DNA from 4 places in the Virgibacillus proomii genome. Region 1 is predicted to be linked to each of the others. Evidence: riboswitches for the same ligand, from Rfam matches in the RefSeq annotation. Region 1 holds a riboswitch; each other region holds the start of a gene.
The links. Region 1 has a riboswitch for thiamine pyrophosphate ahead of BN1066_RS09675 (YkoF family thiamine/hydroxymethylpyrimidine-binding protein). Riboswitches for the same ligand answer to the same signal wherever they lie in the genome.

Region 1 (4,995 bases):
ACTAGTCAGTTAGTTTCTTGCAAATAACATGTAAATCTTTTTTTGAAAGTAGCTTCGTTATTGGCTTAAGCCTTCCAATTGCAGTAAACTTCGGCTCTCTTTCCTACCTTTTTACGATAAGTCATCGGTTTCTACTATCGCTGTGTTGTACGTTATTAAAGGCACTTTTTTATTAAGTTAAAATTGCCCATTATACCAGCTGAAATAACCTAGTTTCATAGATATTGTCACTATAATTCCTAATAGTAGAAGCATGCTTATTAAAAATAACCAATCCACCCAACTAACCGTAAATTGTCGGTAAAAGGTACGGTTCTTTTCTCCGCTAAATCCTTTCGATTCCATGGCAATTGCTGTACGTTCTGCTTTCAGGATCGCACCCGCAAGTAAAGGAATAGCATAGCGTTTGTATTGCTGAATCGTATTTCTTATACCAGAGCCGCGATCAGCTCCTCTTACTCGATGAGCAGCCCGGATTTGCCAAAGCTCTTCTTTCATTAGCGGTAAAAAGCGAAACCCTGCTAAAATGCCATATGCCAGCTTTGGCGGCAGCTTACATTGCTGCATCAGGCTGAGAATAAAATGAACCATATTTGTAGTAAAGATAAACATAAATGATAAGGCTGCAAAAGCTAACATACGTAAGGTTAGGGATAAAGCAACCGTAACATTTTCTTTTGGTAATTCCCAAAACAAAAACGTTGTCGTAATTTCAGGATTACTTGCCTCATTAGAAAAAGCGAGCGTTGTCCAGAGCATCCCCACAGATAACAGACAGACAACTAAGAAATAAATGATATACAGTCTCCAAGCTACTTTTCCAAATAAAAAGGTAATTAGTATAGTTAATAAACAATAGACGAGTGGCGTAAATGGATCAAAGAAAAATGTTAATAGACAGACTGTAATAATAACCGTTATCGCCTTTATGCTAGGATTGATGTCATTTAATAACGTACGCATTATCCTGTTCCTCCATCTGCTGTTTTAGTTTTATACGAGTAGGATAATCTAAATGCCAGTTCTCCAGGTGTGGCATGTCCCATAGCTGATCTGGCGTTTTATCAGCTACTATTTTTCCATTTGCCAGTACGATTACGCGATCTGCATATTGATCAACTAATTCCATATCATGTGTAATCATCATAATGGTTGTACCTGCTTGATGTCGTTCGCGTAATAGTTGCATTAATTGATGTAAAGATGCAGTATCTTGACCAAACGTAGGCTCATCCAAAAACAAAATATGTTGTTCATCGACAATCATGGTAGCAACACTAAGGCGACGCTTTTGTCCTTGGCTCAATGAATAGGGATGATAATTTTCCAGACCATTTAACTGGCAACTCGTTACTATTTCATGAACCCTTTCTTTAATTTTAGATTCTGAAAATGAGCGTAACCGTAATGTATAGGCAATTTCATCATAAACATTATCCGTAATAAATTGATGCTCTGGATTTTGAAACACATATCCAATTTGCTGCCGTAAAGTAGACTCTTTCCAAGTTTCAAGCAAACGTCCGTTTAAATGAATTTTTCCAGATGTAGGACGATCTATACCAGCCAGTAAACGAAGTAAGGAGGTTTTTCCACTGCCATTAGCACCGGTGATAGCAACAAAAGATGGATGAAATAGTTGAAACGTAATATTGTGCAAAATTTCTTGTTTGTTTTTGCTTAAATATAGATTAGAACTGGCCAGAATTATTTTTTCGTTTGGTACGTCGAGGAACATTTTTCTTTCTAAATAGTAACGATCTAAATAAGATACGTTTGCTAAAAAATCCTCATTCGTTAGTGGCAGCCTTGTATAGGTTGCTTGCTGATGACTAGCAGCCTCTAGTACAAGCTCGGTTACAGGCGGAAGTGAAATTCCTTGGCTTTGAATTTGTTGCTGCTTGTGTTTCATTGCTTCCATTAGCGAACCATCATACATACATCGACCATCTTTTGAAAGAATATAAGCTCGTTCAATAAAGGCTACCCAACCTTCCAACTGATGTTCGATAACCATTAAACTGATATTTTTTTCCTGTTGAATATGTTTCATTGTTTTAATAAAATCTTGTTTTGCTAATGGATCCAAATTCGCAGTAGGCTCATCTAGGATTAAAAAGTCAGGTTGAAGAGCTAGTACACAAGCTAAGGCAACTTTTTGTTTTTGCCCACCGGAAAGCGAGTGAATCGCAGCTTTTCTGTATCGCGACAAATTTACAAGTTGTAATACTTCCGTTATTTTCTGTTCCATTTCTACTTGTGGTGTATGAATATTTTCGAGCCCGAAGGCAATTTCATCTTCGACTGTAAGCATACAAAATTGACTCTCTGGATCTTGGAATACGACCCCAACCTGTTTACTAATTTCTCCGGGAGGTGTGTCATTCACCGATTGACCTGAAACTTGCACACTTCCTTCCATTTTTCCATCTAATTCGCGGGGATAGATGCCGTTTAAACAAAAAGTTAATGTACTTTTTCCAGAGCCGCTGGGTCCCAGTAAGAGCATTGTTTCACCTTGATTTAATTGAAAGCTGATCTTGTCGAGAACTGGATTTTCTACTCTATCAAACCAAAGAGAAAGTTGGTTGACTTGAATCATGAAACGGACCTCTCTTTACGCATATGTTTACCAAGGGCAAAGCTCGAGAGCACCCCTGTTTTAGCTAAAGAATCACTAATTGCTTTCCCAAGTATTCCAGAAATAATCGCTCCACTAATCATTCTTATTACGAGCATGCTCATAATATAGGGGGTGCTTAAGGCGACATAACCGCTGCGGAAATATCCCCAGATGAAACTGAAGATAGCAGCGCCGACTCCTGCAAGCATTAATACCCATAGTGAATATCGCCTATATCGTGTAACTGCAAAGGCTGCTTCTGCCCCCAATCCTTGGATCATGCCTGTAACGATAATGATCGGTCCCATCGCATTACCTAACATCATTTCAACAGTAGCGGCAATGGTTTCGGAGAGAAATGCTGCCCCTGGTTTACGCAGGATATAAGCTGCAATAATGGAGACGATAAACCATATTCCAAAAATAAGATCATAACCAATTGGTCCCATGAAGGTTACGAGTAGCTTTCCTACAGGAAGGAAAGCTAAATAAACAATCCCAAATACAACAGATAAAACAGCCATGACAATAATTTCTTTTAAGCGCCAGCGGTTCAAATTAGTTCACATCCTTTTTAGAAGGGCTATTAGCTGAGATCGTGACAGTCATCACCGTATGAGATGAACCGCACTTTTCCATGTTAGTAAATACTTGCTCCAGTCCTTCAAATACATCTTTTCCTTCTCCGTCAATACGTGTAGCATAGTGAATGGATGATACGTCGATAGCCTTCTGTTTCATCACGTTAATTTGCTGATAAATCATATCCATATAATTTCCACCACCTAATGGATAAAGAGAAAATTTCCCTGCTACTTCCTGCTGAATTTCGTTACTTCGCTGCCTATTTAATCGATGATCATCTTCTGCTAAGAAAACATCACCATCGGAATCACCAGGACAGCCTAATGAATAAGTACCACTAAATACGACATGATGATTCGTACTTGCCGTGTGCAAAAACAGTGCTTTTGTTACATCAAATACATGTGAAATCCTCCCTCTAACACAGGTTCCTACATCCGTTGTTTTCATCCAAACTTTTGATGAATCTATTTCTTGTAGTGCACTGGTGATGACATCGACAAATTGGTCTGTCATTGGGTAAATAGCAAAATCACATCCTGCAATTCTGCTTTGATGGCAAGTTGTTGGTTGATTACTCATTGTTTTTTCCTCCTTGTTTTAAAAAATGCATATAAAAAGACTGCACTCGCCAGGAATGCAGTCTTTGCTCTATTAAGCAGAAAAGTTTCTGTTAATTTATATGTTCGTCGACTGCACTTCCCCACGCTAGTATTATCCAGATCGGGTTATAAGGGTCAGAGTATCTCTTCTCAGCCATATACATAGCTCCCCTAGTGCCAACTAAATACTATATGCAGTTTTTGGTGTTGTAGATTCCTCACATGTCGAGTCAGTCTAATAAATAAACGTGAGGAATAACGGCGTCTAAATGCCTAATTTGTTCAAAGGGCTTTAGGTTATACCATTAAGGTACTAACATTCAGGGAGAAAAGCATTCCCGGAATGAAGTTTCACTTTATTCTATATATTAGAATAGAGGAATAATGCTAAATTGTAAATAAAAAGAATAGTATAGTAAGAAATAGGTGAAAATTCAATCCAGATTTCTTTTTATCCCGCATGTAAGGTGCCGTAAGCCTCCCACTTCAAGATGTGAGTTAATATAACAGGTTCTAAGTGTGAGAAAACGGCACCTAAATGCCCGATTCGTTCAACTAACCATGAGTGGGTGATGAAAGTAAAACCCCCACTCATGGAAGTTTCACTTTATCCCGCATGTAAGGTGCCGTAAGCCTCCCACTTCAAGATGTGAGTTAATATAACAGGTTCTAAGTGTGAGAAAACGGCACCAAAATGTCCGATTCAGTTCATTCTAACAATCAGTGGGTGATGAAGAAAACCTTGACTCATGGAAGTTTCACTTTATCCCGCATGTAAGGTGCCGTAAGCCTCCCACTTCAAGATGTGAGTTAATATAACAGGTTCTAAGTGTGAGAGAACGGCACCTAAATGCCCGATTCGTTCAACTAACCATGAGTGGGTGATAAAGAAAACCCTGACTCATGGAAGTTTCACTTTATCCCGCATGTAAGGTGCCGTAAGCCTCCCACTTCAAGATGTGAGTTAATATAACAGGTTCTAAGTGTGAGAAAACGGCACCTAAATGCCCGATTCAGTTCATTCTAACAATCAGTGGGGGATAAAAAAAGCTCCACTGATTGAAGATTCACTTTATATTATCAGGTTAAGAAAAATATGAAATATAGTAGCGACATGGTAAAAAGTTTTGGTTTTAAGTAAGGAGTTCAACTGGCAGATTGCCGTGTAAAAGGTTGGGCTGAATA
Region 2 (4,995 bases), 440 kb from region 1:
ACGAGTTGAACAATGGGTACAGGAAGCGAAAGAAGCAGGTGCACAAATTTTAACAGGTGCAAAACGCGTTGGAAGTGTATTTTATCCTACTGTCATTACCAATGCAGAAACTGGTATGAAGATAGTAGATGAAGAAATTTTCGGTCCTGTTGTCACCATTATTCCATATCACAGATTAGAAGAAGCCATTGATTTAGTTAACCATTCCAAATACGGCTTGCAAGCTGGTATTTATACATCTGATTTAAATTTGTCTTATCAGATTCCATATTTACTCGATGTTGGAGGAGTTGTAATTAATGACACCTGTTGTTATCGTGCTGACCAGATGCCGTATGGTGGTGTGAAGGAAAGCGGAAATGGGAAAGAGGGTCCTGCGTATGCAATTCAAGAATTGGTTAAAACAGTAACTGTAGTTGTCAATCTGGAATAAGAATGAATTCGTTATTTTGCTTGTATTCAGTTTAAATGTTTAAGGGAAGGATGATTGAAATTCTCATGCTTTTAAATTTAGAATACATGATGTACCAGTGCTGACAATAGGGAAAGTTAAGATGAATTTAATATTAGTGAGATTACACTTGTGATACCTTGCTTAATTCTAGTAGAGGATCACAGGTGTTTTAATTGTGCTTTTTATAGAATATATATCAGTACTCAAACTGAGATGATGAGGATAGACTTATTATCCTTATCATAGAGACTTCTAAAATAGTATTTTAATTCAAACGAGAAAGCGGAAAAAGTAAATGTCGCAACAGAACTTATGGAAGTTGAGACAATAATGCATAAAAGTCAAGGGAGAATGAGTCAGTACAATCTACAAGCTTACGAATATTTCAATCCACGCACTGTAGCTTACTATGTAAAAATGGGATACAGCATGCAGAGGAAGTGTGGAGCTACCTATTTCCTATGAGAAAGGAAGGAAAAGTTTGCACGAGAAGGGCATTGGTGTTCAATTAATTGTAGAAGTTACGTATTTGGATATCGAGGAAATAATAAAATTAAAAGAACGTCCCAAGTGATTCGTTTTAGCTTGGGACGTCATAAGGACGCGCTTTTAGCTTTTATTCATTATGCCGTTGTACTATGCTATGATGCGATTGGCGATTAGAAAACCAATCTTCTTTGGTATACGCCATTTCCCAAAATGCAAGCTCATATTCCTTGGCGATAATAAATTGTTCCTTCATCTTAGCTTTTTCCTTTTCGCTAGAGTTAGCAGCGATTTGATTTAATAGATCAATTTGTTCTTTCGTAGACTTATGGAACCATTCACTAGAATAGGTATCAATCCAATTTTTATAAATTTTTTCAGAAGGATCAGCATCTTGATATGTTTTGCCAATATCTGCATATAGCCAGTAACACGGCAGAAGAGCGGCAATCGTTTGTCCAAGATTGCCGGAGAGTGAAGCTCGGTAAAGATGCGCTGTATAAGCATACGCTGTTGGAGCCGGTTTAAAATTTTCCATATCCTCATCAGTAATGTTCAATATTTCTGCATGCTGCTTATGAACAGTTAACTCTGCTTGTGCAGTACCCTTTGCTTTTTCTAGCAGCATAGCAGTTACTTGGAAATCCTCTGCTTGAGTGGCAGCTAACGCATGTACTTTTCCGAAATGTTTTAAATAGTAAATGTCTTGAAGAATATAATATTTAAAAATATCCAATGGTAAATCACCTTGTGCTATTCCTTTAACAAATGGATGATTTACACTTTGTTTCCAGCTGTCTGTAGTTGCTTCACGTAATGTGTCTGTAAATGGCATAAAAAATTCCTCCTCATTCATATGTTTTTGAACTTGATCGAGGAGGAAAGGGATAAGCTTAATAAGGCAATCAATCTGTGAACATAGATATAGAATTTATATGTAAACACATAGATAGATAGTATCCTTAAGCAGTTTTCCACTTCCCTCCGCTGGTGCTAACCAGATCAGGTTCTAAGGGTCTTTGTCTCAGCCACTGAAGGCTCCCCTAGCAGAAATATTGCTAACTACAATTGAAGCATAACATAATGATAACTAAAGTCAACCATATTATCCGAAAATTATTAATTTGAAGGAATAATTAAGTGGTTTAAAACTAGTGAATTACACTGTTCGGAAAATGTTTTTCTTGCTTGACGTGAAAAAAAACACTTAATAATAGTGGGTAAGAACTCGTATTTATTACAAAATAGACAGGCTTTTTAAGAAAAATCCCATGGAGTGTGAATTATCCATGGGGTATTCATTGACTTTGAATTTATATAGGATTCTTTTTTGTTTTGTCTAGATTTTTATTGTTATGCAGTATAAATGTGAAGTGCTTAACTTAATGTTCAATAAAAACGAAAAGAATAAAATTCATGCTTCATCCTAATATTTAGTTTTAAAATGAATCTTGAATTTTTAATAGCGTTTGTTATTTAACTAATTAATCTGCTTCAAGGATTACTTTTAATGCTTTTTCTTTAGCAGCATTTTCAAATACTTCATAAGCTTTCATAATTTCATTAAGTTTAAAACGGTGAGTCACTAATTTCTCAGGTTGAATCTTTCCGGATTTTACGGTTTTTAGTAACATCGGCGTGGAATTTGTATCTACAAGACCTGTTGTAAGGGTAATATTATGAATCCATAGCTTTTCAAGGCTTAAATCCACTTTCACTCCGTGTACACCCATGTTTGCAATATGGCCACCCGGTGCTACAATATGTTGACAGATATCAAATGTTACAGGGATACCTACTGCCTCCATCGCCACGTCTACTCCTACTTGATTCGTGTACTCCATTACTTTTTCAATTACGTTTCCATCTGAACTGTTAATCGTTTTTGTTGCACCAAACTCTTTAGCTACAGCTAAACGATTGTCATCAAGGTCAATCATAATTATTTCGGAAGGAGAATAAAATTGTGCTCCTAACAGTGCTGATAAACCAACTGGCCCTGCCCCAACAATTGCAATTGTATCACCAGGTTTTACTTTTCCTTTAAGAACGCCGATTTCAAATCCAGTTGGAACAATATCACTTAACATTACTAACGCTTCATCCTCAACACCCTCAGGCATATGGTATAAACTCGTATCACCATATGGAATGCGAACATATTCCGCTTGTGTACCATCAATTAAATGACCCAAAATCCAGCCGCCATTCTCACAATGTGAGTACATTTGCTTTTTACAATAGTCACAAGTACCGCATGATGTAATACAGGAAATAATAACTCGATCGCCAACGTTGAAGTTTTTAACAGAATCTCCTACTTCTTCGACAATCCCGACACCTTCATGACCAAGGGTACGACCATTTTCTACTGCTGGTACATCCCCTTTCAAAATGTGCAAATCGGTACCACAAATTGTTGTCTTGGTAATTTTTACGATGACATCGGTCGCTTCTTGAATAGCTGGTTTTTCCTTTTCTGTCCATTCCTTTTTCCCTGCTCCACGATAAATAAGCGCTTTCATGAAAGTCCTCCTTTAGTGATGTTTTTACAATCACCCTTATTATATCAATATTTATCGGATATATTCAAAAAATCACAAAAAATATACTAAATTGTCAAATAAGATAATAATATAGTTGCATGTGTTACATGGAGGTTAATTTTTTAGTTGGAAGCAGAAGTTTATTGTCAAAAAAGGACTGAAAAGATGTCTTTACAGTCTTTACTATTTTCGATATTATATGTGTAAAGATATCTTTACTTCCAAACGGAGGATCAATATGAAGGTAAGGAATTATATTAGAGATGTACGTTTAAAAAAGGGAATAACTCAAGTTAAAATGGCTGAAGATTTGCATGTTACAAGGCAGACAATCAACGCCATTGAAAAAAACAAATATAACCCCAGTCTTGAATTAGCATTAAAAATCATTGCTTATTTTGATATGCCCATTGAAGAAATATTTATCTTAGAGGAGGATGATGAATGAGTACAAAAGGCAGGAAAAAATGGGAGAGAATTTTAGAGAAATGGTCACCATTCTTTATAATTGCTTGTACGTTTATAGGTGGTGTTCTGGGTTCATTTCTTGCTTATTTTTTTCAAGGTGAATTTCCGTATGATGTACTCACAGGCAGTTTGGCAGCAACTATCATTTTAACGGTAATACAAGTGATTAAACGAAAACGAAAAAAAGATAATTTACCCGAAGCAGATGAACGAGTCATCCGCAATGTTTTCCGGTTTTTTGCATATGCATCACATATTACTTTAGCTATTTTATTTGTAGCTTTAACAGTTTTGACACTTTTAGGAAACGAGTCGATTTCAATTCTTTATCTATGGATTTTTTTCTTTGCATATATTTGGATTGTTGGAATTGGTGGTTTTTTTATTAAACGAAGGTAACAGGTTATTCTAGAAATTTTATTGGTTATCATATAGCTAATAGAATAAAAGCAGGAGTAATTTTTTGCTCTTTTTATGCTGACGGTTTATAAAATGTATTCTTTCAATAATATGAAAGGTTTGTTAAAAACCCAAGCGATTTTCTTATTACGGACGAACCTTCATAATTTTGATAGCTGTTTATAGATATTTTTTGAGAATACAGTAAAATAGGCAAATTTATAAGTATACTAATTCCAGAATCATCAACCCGTCTCTTACGTAAAGTCTTTCTATTTTATTATGTGCAATTCACATTTACACAAAATAGCTTATACTGCCGATTATACTTTTTTAACTTTGATTTTATGTATCTTTGTAGTACTTTTTTATATAGTTCTTGTAATGAACATCAATTATATTCTTGTTGCCTTTATTTCAACATATAAAGTATGGAAAGTGACGTTTGTATGTAGAGACAAGTGAAAGGAAGAAAATATATTCAACTTCGTGTTATATAATCAGACCAAGATGATTTTTTAAATAGTACATTTACAGTAATAAAACTTATTGATGAAGTTTATATTTGAAATGATGCTAACCGTATTGTATTGCATAATATTTCCAACCCCATCATAATAAAGCTATATATATTGATGGAGG
Region 3 (4,995 bases), 150 kb from region 1:
GTAACTGCCATATTAAGAGATCGAGATCTGGGCACTTTCTACTATGTACAAATATTCTTTTTATACTGGACATTTTAACAAAGGATGAATGGTATTCATCTTATAATTCATGCTACCACATCTAATGAGTTCTAATCACTAAAGTACTTTTCAACCTTTTTCCTGCTACAACCCCCAAATCCATTTGAAATCAACGTTATTTGTTTTTTATACGGTTTAATGATTTCCATTAGTTCTTTTAAAAAATAATAATCTAAAAGATTTCTCCACCCGTAAAAGAAATAACTTGGATGGTCTTATTTCTGCAAATTCAATTACTTAATCCCTTATATAATCTTTTTCCATTTTTACTGTAGAAGTTAGTGAGCTAGAAAAACGGCAATGGTTACAGGATGTTTTACACTTTGAATCTAACTATGAATATTCGCCCAAAAAATGATAAAGGAGGGATAAACTCTCCTTTATGTTCTTGATTAATGACCACTTCTAAGTATCATCCGATTTGCTTTTGATTTTCAAAAAATACAAGGATATTAACTTTAGATTCATCTACTAAACTCTTAAATTCTAAGTTTTTGTACCCTCACTATTTGTGTTTTCCTTAGCCGTATTTTTCCTCATTTTTCTCCATACATTACAAATATTATGTCATAGGATATGTTTTTTCCGTGACTTTAGTCACGAAATATAATATTCTTGTAAAATTTTCTATTAAAAATGGTACAAAGATTTATTATTCTCCAAAATTTTCTCCTTTATGTGTTCATAAAAAAATTGATAAATTCCCTAACAATTCTTCAAATTGGATTCGTTGTCTTTTCCTGTTTGCTAGCATGCAGCTAGACGAATAGCAGTTTAAGCATGGAGTTAAATTAGTCATAATTATGGTACAGCATTAGCTGCTTGAGTTGTACACTAACTTTTTTATACTATGGGAAAATATAAAATTTTTAGGGTTTATAGTATAAGAAAAACTACGCTTTTGCTAAAGAATTGGCGACAAGCCAAGTTTTACTAATTTAAATACCTCCTTATATGCTGACTTTACGTTTAAGCGAGCGGTATGAAGATAATAATAATAAAAAAGGAGGATTCGATGAGATGAAAAGATAAGGAATCGTTTATTAATCATTAAATTAAATCGGAAGTTATTTTTGCGGAACTGGAACAAGAATTGATTAGAATCATTTGTAATTAAATGATTGATCAATTGTATATGGTAGATGTAAATAATTTCTTATTCTCATATATAGTTGCATTGTTTGTTTTTACTTCTCTATTTGATGGTAAGCACCTCCCATTAAAATAGCTAAGAGCTTTTTCTTACTCAAAGACGAATAAATAGCTATTACAGTCTCAAATCTAACTTCAAGATTAAAAGCTGGAAATACAATCGAATCCTACGTTTGTTTTTTAAAATATGAGGCTTGAATAACTATATTATCTACTTTCCCCTTACTTATTTTTCTCATCTACAGTGACGTTCAAAAGGGAGGGATTCGACTACGTAAAATTCCAAATGGTCATTTCTTGTGCTCATCTAGATTCAACGGCATCTATACGCACCTTAAGCATGGTCTCTTCGAATTTTACAATCCCTTCTTTAGACACTCAGTTATCGTTTACTAATTATCGATATCTATCATTTCAAATGACAAATGTGACTGGTTTTGTTATCCTTAGATTACTAGCTTATGCTAGTTTCAATTGAATAGCTGTTTTAGTGCGTGTTTAAAAAGGAGGATAAGTAGGATCAAGGTTAGCTCATTTGGCAACATCCTTGTTGCACGCTGACACTAGCACATCCTATCTAGCCGAAGTTCGAGGCGATGTAGTTTGGATAGTGGAGCTTGTACAGGAAGTACACTTCTACGTTATCGACGTGATCGCTTTTAGTAGAAGATCTTTTATTAGATACATGATTACTAGTATGCTTCCTCGAGTGTCACTCCTGCGCAGGAAAAGTGTTTTCTTTTCCAAGGAGCACAGTTAATAAAGAAAACTTGGCTAGCGATAAAGAGAGCGTAGACGATAGCCTAGTTGCACGTAACTTAGAACTTAAAAATTTTTGACTACGTTGAATGAACTTCAACGCTAAAATGTTATACGTTCTAATGTGCGAAGAAATTGAATGCGTTCTTATTACCGAACTTTTTGAACATGCTTTTAGAACTACTAGGGGGGCCCTATAGGGGCTGAGAAGAAGCAACTAGCTTCTGACTCTTATCGACCTGATCTGGTTAGCACCAGCGGAGGGAAGTAGTAGACATACGTCTTTCTATTTTCATAAATCCAAAGTCAGGTCCTTGCTAGACCTGGCTTTTTTGTCTTCAGGAAGTATTTTTACTACAGGATTGATTTTGAGGTTTTTTAGCAGGTATAAGATTAGCCAAGCTATTACCTACAACTATTTTTTAGGTTAGCTTTCATTTAATTTACCCTCCAAATCATCCACCTTTCCTCTAACCCAAATCTATGACGGAAGGGAGGCTACTATGAAAAAGATCTACCTACTAACATTAATGGCTGTTTTTGTAGCAATTGGCACACTGGGAGCGCAGTTTTTCTGGTTTCCAGCTGGAATTGCAAAAGCATATCCTGTTCAGCATGCCGTTAATGTAATGGCAGCAATTACATTAGGCCCAGGACCTGCTGTAGTAATAGCTTTTATGATTGGGTTATTACGTAATATGCTTGGACTGGGAACGATTCTTGCATTTCCCGGTGCTGTGATTGGCGCTTGGTTAGCAGGAATGCTGTATCACTGGTTTGGGAAGAAAATATGGGCTATAGTCGGTGAAAGCTTTGGTACAGGAATAATCGGCGCTTTGACCGCAGTACCACTTGCCAACCTGTTTATGGATAGTAGTGCCGGCGCGCTATTCTTTATACCGTCGTTTTTAGTAAGTAGTGTCACCGGTGCCTTTATTGGCTGGCTTGTTCTTTTACGCGTCAAACCAGAGAACATGATTCGATTACAAGGAAACTACTAGGGGCGCAATCGTTGCTGAGATAAGGTCGTATCCTTTGTCCCTTTGAACCTGATCTGGGTAATTCCAGCGAAGGAAAGTAGTGAAGATGAGTTTTTCTCTATTCCATCACCCCTTTAGTAGCTTCCAAATTAATTAAGGGGGCTATATATAATCATGTTTACAAATAAGTTACGCGAAGAAAATGATGATATCTTTCAAATGATCTTTCACCATCCATTTGTTCAAGGCATTGGCATTGGTGAAATTTCTCATCAATCACTTGCTCATTATGTTAAAGGTGACTTTGAATACTTGAATGCATTTATGAGAATCTATGGGATTGCTATAGCTAAATCAAAAAGACGTGAGGATATCAGCTATTTTTTTAATCGTATTTACTTCATATTAAATGATGAAGCACATCCTCACCATAACTTTTGTAATTATCTTGGTTTGAAATATGTAGATTTGCAAGGCTATTCCCTTCCACCTACTGCTGATCATTATGTAAAACATATGTTGTACCATGCTCAGTTAGGGACTTCTGGTGAATTACTCGGTGTGCTGCTTCCTTGTCCATGGACCTATTTTGAAATAGGACAAGAGCTTATGAAGCAGTATAAGCCTACGAGTAATCATCCATTTTATGAGTGGATTACGTTTTACGCAAGCCCATCATCTGAAACAATGACAGCTAACATGCGAAATCGACTGGATCAACTGGCTGAAAAAGCCTCTAATGAGGAACTAAATAAAATTAGCGAGGCATTTCGCAAAAGCTGCCAATTAGAATTCAAGTTTTGGGAAATGGCTTATAGATGTGAAGAATGGCCAGGTAAATAAGGGAACCTATGCAGGAATTCTCACTTTTTGCTACAATTCGAAGCTGAAGTGTCGTTATGGAGACCTCGTTGTTACGTGTGAGTTTTGCATACTTGAGGTAAATTAATTACTTTCCTAAATAAAGAAAGGCGGGATTCCAATGAAACAACCCCCATGTGCGTTAACAATAGCAGGAACTGATCCGAGTGGTGGAGCAGGAATACAAGCAGATTTGAAAACATTCCAGGAATTAGCTGTATATGGAATGTCCGTGATTACATCTATAGTAGCGCAAAACACTACTGGTGTCCAAAATGTTCATCATATACCAATTGAAATGCTAAAAGATCAATTGGAGTCTGTTTTTTCAGATATGCCTGTTCACAGTGTCAAAACAGGAATGATTGCCAATGAGTCAATGATGAAAATTATTGCTGAACAACTGCCTAAAACAAATGCCAGTTATGTAATGGATCCTGTAATGGTAGCTACAAGTGGCGATGCTTTAATTGCAGAAGAAGCGCGTGACTTTTTAAAGGAACAGCTTTTACCTTTAGCTAAGGTAGTTACTCCAAATATCCCTGAAGCTGAATTTATTACAGGTCAGAAAATACATGACATTGATGATTTAAAAGAAGCTGCCAGAGAAATCGTTGAAAAACATGGAGCCCAAGCTGCACTTGTTAAAGGCGGACATATGCAAGGAGATGCTATCGACTATTTATATGATGGAAATACTATTCATACATTCCATTCAGAACGGATTCATACCAAAAATACCCATGGCACAGGATGCACATACTCAGCCGCCATTACTGCCTATTTAAGTAAAGGACTGCCGCTTTATGAAGCCGTTAAACAAGCCAAACAGTTTGTAACAGCAGCTATTAAGTATTCATTCCCGCTTGGTGCTGGAAATGGTCCGACCAATCATTGGGGAATTCGCAAGGAAAGGGTTGAACAATGAGAGAATCTGTTATTCAGCACGTCAGAGTAAATAATCCTCTGATACACAATATTACAAACGAAGTCGTTATGAACTTCACCGCAAATGGTTTATTAGCTTTTGGCGGTTCACCAATTATGGCAAAAGCAAAAGAAGAAGCCGAGCAAATGGCGTCTATTTCAGATGGTGTGCTCATTAATATTGGAACGACTACGTTACAGGAACTGCCAGCCATGAAGCTCGCAGGAAGAGCAG
Region 4 (4,995 bases), on a different contig from region 1:
TTCGGATAAATATAATAAGCAAGCAGGTAAGCAAATTAAAATAATAATAAAATTATCCATACTTTAGAAGTGTCAATTACTACCGTTTAGCTAGGTAAAATTAAATTTTTAATAGATTTTTTATCGTTTGTAGGGAGAGAAAGAAATGAAGCGAAAATATATTATCAGCTTTATCGTATTATTATTTGTGTTTGTATTCACAACGGCATGTGCAGATAGCGATAAACACTCAGCAAAAGAGGAACAAAATGGTGGCGAAAAAGAAGGAAAAAATATACAGCTTCCTGAGGGAGAATTGCAGAAATTAGACAGTGGTCAAGATGTTAAAGCATTACAGCAAGGTTTAAAAAAAATTGGTTACCAAATAGATAGTAGTGGGAAGTTTGATGCTGCTACAGTTTGGGCAATAACCGACTTGCAACTGCAACATGATTTATCAGTAACAGGTGTATATTCCCAGGAAACTGCCAAGATGATAGAACAGTTGCTTGCGAAAGATACCAGTAGCTATCAGCCGGGTAAAGCATTACCTGCTAAAGCAGAACCTGTAACAACCAATGATGGCTCGAATGTTTTAGCAAATCCGCATGAACAATTAGCATTGGTTAATAAAGAAAATGCATTGCCGGAAGATTATATTCCAGTCGATTTAGTTACGCCTAATGTTCCTTTCCCATTTAAGGAAGATTTACCAAAGAAAAAAATGCGTGACATTGCAGCTCCTGCATTAGAAGAACTATTTGCTGCTGCAGAAAAAGAGGGGCTCGAATTGTATGCACAGTCCGGTTATCGTTCCTATGATCGGCAAGTCAATGTCTTTAATTCTAATGTGCAGTCTTTAGGAGAAAAAGAGGCTAATTTAGTTAGTGCCCGACCAGGAGAGAGTGAACATCAAACTGGCTTAACAATGGATGTAACAAGCCCGGATATTAATTTTGATTTAACGACGGAATTTGCAAATACAGATGAAGGAAAATGGTTAGCAGAGCACGCAGCAGATTATGGATTTATTATCCGTTTTCCTAAAGGGAAAGAGGATATAACTAAGTACCAATATGAGCCATGGCATATTCGTTATGTAGGGAAAAAAGCAGCTAAGGAAATCATGGAAAATAATCTTACACTTGAGGAATATCTAACAAAATAAGTGAATGAGTTAAGACACGTAAACAGCACAATAGATTGGGTGATGTTACGTGTCTGTTTTTTAAGATCAGCACACAATGGATAAGTTCTTATGTAATATTCCGTTGATGAGGTCTACATGTCCGCCCTTTTCTTCCACACTTTTTCCATTGTGACGTACGTTGATAAAGTGTTCCCGCTTAAGGTAACTTTACCAAGATCATGATGAATCGCTTTTCTGGTATTATCCAATAGATTGCTCCATACGGTTCTTATTAAATTCGGTTCTATTTGCAAAGCGGCATTCTCTATTTCAAGATTAACATCAACAGTTGATTTAGTAGAAAAAATAGGTACTATAAGACAACTTTGGTTCGCATCTAAACGACTAAAAAGCGGACTTGCCCTCAGGCGCTGGCATACCTCTGTTACAGGAGCATGTTTTCTTTACTCGTCAGAAGTTCCAGTATGTACGTTGCTAATCAAGCGCTTTTCATTTTTGCTCTATATATTAGTGTTGGGTTCAGTTTCGCTGTAATAAATCTAAGTTTAACTAGTTGTTAATAAAAGTTTTGCGTGATCTCTAGCAAGAATGGTTTTTTAATCAGTAATTGAATTGTTATGGGATAATAAATGAATATCGATTATTAAAAAGCGCAGTTTGCCATTAAGAATATGACTCGCTGCGCTATTTATTATATGAACATCAGTTGCAACTTCTATAACATAACAGTTAGAAGCAAGTTCATGATGCATACATCATCGGGCAGGAGAATATAGGAGATAGTTTAAACCGTTACGGCACTAGGAATCGGCCACATCGCTTTATTTTCTGCCATATCCCAAAACATATATTCAAAATAGCTGGTTTTTACAACAATATCCTCTAAAATGGCAAGTTCATGCTCCGGTTTATCTTTGGCGATCGTATTTATTAAATCAATACAATCGTTTGCTAGTTTCGTAAATTCATCGGAAGAATACATCTGTACCCAATTGCCGTAAAACTCATGTTCTAAAGCATTTGGCCATGTTGCTAATGTTTTTCCAATAAAATTGTAGCTCCAAGCACAGGCTAGTACCGAGGCAACTGTATTTTCCACCCCACCACGCTGAGAAACGTTTAGCATATAACTTGTATAAGCAGTAGTTGTTGCTGCTGCTTCTGTTTCTTCCAGTTCTTGTGCGCTAATATTAAATTTGCTTGCATAGCTTCGATGTAAATCCATTTCCATATTTAATGTTCCATGTAATAAGTTGGCAAAAGTAGTCATCGTTGTTAAATCCGTTGCTTTTGCACTTCCTAAAGCAAACAGACGAGAATATTCCATTAAATAAACGTAATCCTGCTTCATCCAGTGCTTAAACTTCTCTTTATCCAACCAACCTTCGCCTAAGCCTTTGACAAAAGGGTGTTCCAAATAGGCCTTCCAAATTGGTTCGACCTTTTTCCATAAACGGTCTGTAAATAATGATCGCATGTTTTAAGCTCCTCTCCAATCTTATAATATTTTAATGCTGGAGAGGGTAACTTGTTGCAATTAAAAAACCCATTTACTAGATAAGTAGGAATGGGTTATGTAAGCGATCCTGATCGTTTTAGTGCCTACAAACGATTTCCACTTCCCTACGCTAGTGCGAACTAGATCAGGTTCAAAGGGTCAAGTTTCCTCTCTCAGCATTAAAATTGCTCCCCTAGTGAAACAACATATTTAGCTATATACTTGTAATTAAACCATATCGTAACGAAAAGAGCAAATAAATGTAAAAGAATTTAGATAATAAAAACAGTTCGATATAGATAGCTATGGTATTTTTTTATTTTAAATATGTTCAAAACTAAAAAATAGGTTATATCGTTTCTGAGGGAATTTTTGAACTTCTTATGGAGTGGGTTAGTAAAGTCTTAGAATCCAATAGAGCTAGCGTTAATGACAAAGGAGTGAAACCCCTATGGACTTGGAATTTTTACCGTCCAACATTCTATCTAGTTTAATCGGGATGATTTTTTTATTGTTTGGATGGTTAATTTGGAAGAAAAAACTGCTTATCCTTTTTACTGGTTATGATGAGTCAACTTTTAAAGGGAACAAAAATCAACTTGCTAAGGAAATGGGTATATTTTTCATCTGTTATGGAATAGCTATTATCTTTGTGCCCTATCATTGAAACATATCTTGCCGATTGGGTGTAATGGGGTTTACTAGGATTGCTTATCATAGCACTAATAGTAAGCTTGCTAAGTATAAAATACCTTTATTGATAGGTGGGTTGGCAGAAAAAAGGGTTTTCAATAAGGAAATCACTAGTTTTTCAAAAAATATTCATTTAAACGTGCGAAAAGGTGAACATTGCATGCAATTGGTCTGTTAAATCTATTTTGGATCAAGTACGATATAGGTAGGATTATTATAAGGAGAGGGTATCCATGCTTTTAGAAGTAATTGCAACGAATTTAACAGATGTAAAGGATGCAGCGCAATTTGGTGCAGATCGAATTGAACTTAGTCCTGCTATGACTGAATTAGGCATAACCCCTAGCTATGGTTTAATGAATAAGACAATGGAGGCTGTGAGTATTCCGGTTAATGTTATGGTGCGGCCCCATAGTCAATCATTTGTTTATAATAAAAATGATGTAGAGACAATGAAATCTGATATTGAAATGATAAAAAATCTTGGTGCAAATGGAATTGTTATTGGTGCTTTGACACCAGAACAAACGGTAGATGAGGAAGTAATTAAGCAGTTATTGGATGTAGCAGATGGTTTAGAAGTGACATTTCATCGTGCATTTGATTTTGCTCGTAATCAATTAGAAGCATTAGAATGCTTGGCAAAATATAGCCAAATTACAACGATTTTAACTGCTGGCGGAGATTATAAGGCTCCAGATGCCATTCCTCAGCTTAATCAATTAATTCATTTGGCAAAGGATACGCATTTATCTATCATGGTTGGCCACGGTTTAAGAGCAGAAACATTTGCAGATGTTTATCATCAAATAGAACCACAAGCTTTCCACTTTGGCTCAGGGGTACGAGTTAATGATTCATTTGATAAATCGCTTGATGCAGACAAAATAAAAAAAATCAAACAGATAATGCAAGTGTCTTAAAGCAATAAATTAAATGGTTAAAGGGAAGAAAAGAGCTATTCTTATTTTATTAATAGGATAGCTCTTTGTTTATAAACGCGTATTTAGAAAGTGTATTTCGCTCATTTAAGACTTTGTAATAAGTCTTCAAACTAAAGCTTGAGAATTATATCTCGGAGGACAAGGAAGCTTCCATAGCAATACCTCGCATGAAGAAAGAGTGGATTGCTTTTTCAAGAATAGGGAAGGCTTTTGATAGCCATACCTTTCGTTTTTAGCTTCATGGATAAACAACCCCTTAGAATAAACTTTCACTTTACTAGGCAAAATAATAGTAAACCAATCTGTTTTGTGTAATAATATTTTCAATAAAATTGAATTAAATAACAAATTTTTCTTATAATTTTACAAGAAAGTAGGGTGAGCCTTATGAATAATCTATTTGAACAAGGATATCTTGGTACGTATGTGCTGAAAAATCGGTATATTTTAGCCCCAATGACAAGAGTGAGTTCTGCTGAGGATGGGACACCGAATGAGCGGGTACACCGTTATTACGAACGATTTGCCAAAGGTGGTTTTGCTGTAGTTATTACAGAAGGAGTCTACCCTGATACAAAATATAGTCAAGCGTATAAATTTCAAGGTGGTTTAGCGACCGAGAAGCATGCCGCAGCTTGGAAGCCAATTGTTGATAGTGTGAAATCGCATGGATCATTAATGATTGCTCAACTAATGCATGGGGGAGCACAGACACAAGGGAATTACTATAC

Region 2: another riboswitch for thiamine pyrophosphate. It lies ahead of tenA (thiaminase II); the one in region 1 lies ahead of BN1066_RS09675 (YkoF family thiamine/hydroxymethylpyrimidine-binding protein).
Region 3: another riboswitch for thiamine pyrophosphate. It lies ahead of tenA (thiaminase II); the one in region 1 lies ahead of BN1066_RS09675 (YkoF family thiamine/hydroxymethylpyrimidine-binding protein).
Region 4: another riboswitch for thiamine pyrophosphate. It lies ahead of tenA (thiaminase II); the one in region 1 lies ahead of BN1066_RS09675 (YkoF family thiamine/hydroxymethylpyrimidine-binding protein).

The regions. Positions count from the first base shown of each region.
Region 1 is NZ_FUFN01000010.1:343,235-348,229, forward strand. Features, by position in the region: gene BN1066_RS09660 (energy-coupling factor transporter transmembrane component T family protein) at 178-963, opposite strand; gene BN1066_RS09665 (ABC transporter ATP-binding protein) at 944-2,602, opposite strand; gene BN1066_RS09670 (ECF transporter S component) at 2,599-3,180, opposite strand; gene BN1066_RS09675 (YkoF family thiamine/hydroxymethylpyrimidine-binding protein) at 3,182-3,790, opposite strand; TPP riboswitch at 3,892-3,993, opposite strand.
Region 2 is NZ_FUFN01000010.1:783,352-788,346, forward strand. Features, by position in the region: gene BN1066_RS11490 (aldehyde dehydrogenase family protein) at 1-433, shown strand, start outside; gene tenA (thiaminase II) at 1,071-1,775, opposite strand; TPP riboswitch at 1,903-1,995, opposite strand; gene BN1066_RS11500 (zinc-dependent alcohol dehydrogenase family protein) at 2,425-3,465, opposite strand; gene BN1066_RS11505 (helix-turn-helix transcriptional regulator) at 3,725-3,934, shown strand; gene BN1066_RS11510 (hypothetical protein) at 3,931-4,353, shown strand.
Region 3 is NZ_FUFN01000010.1:492,317-497,311, reverse strand. Features, by position in the region: TPP riboswitch at 2,168-2,275, shown strand; gene thiW (energy coupling factor transporter S component ThiW) at 2,496-2,993, shown strand; TPP riboswitch at 2,982-3,085, shown strand; gene tenA (thiaminase II) at 3,144-3,815, shown strand; gene thiD (bifunctional hydroxymethylpyrimidine kinase/phosphomethylpyrimidine kinase) at 3,955-4,761, shown strand; gene thiM (hydroxyethylthiazole kinase) at 4,758-4,995, shown strand, end outside.
Region 4 is NZ_FUFN01000007.1:97,714-102,708, reverse strand. Features, by position in the region: gene BN1066_RS00560 (D-alanyl-D-alanine carboxypeptidase family protein) at 146-1,147, shown strand; gene tenA (thiaminase II) at 1,914-2,606, opposite strand; TPP riboswitch at 2,733-2,832, opposite strand; gene BN1066_RS00550 (DUF3784 domain-containing protein) at 3,079-3,294, shown strand; gene BN1066_RS00545 (copper homeostasis protein CutC) at 3,554-4,243, shown strand; gene BN1066_RS00540 (oxidoreductase) at 4,652-4,995, shown strand, end outside.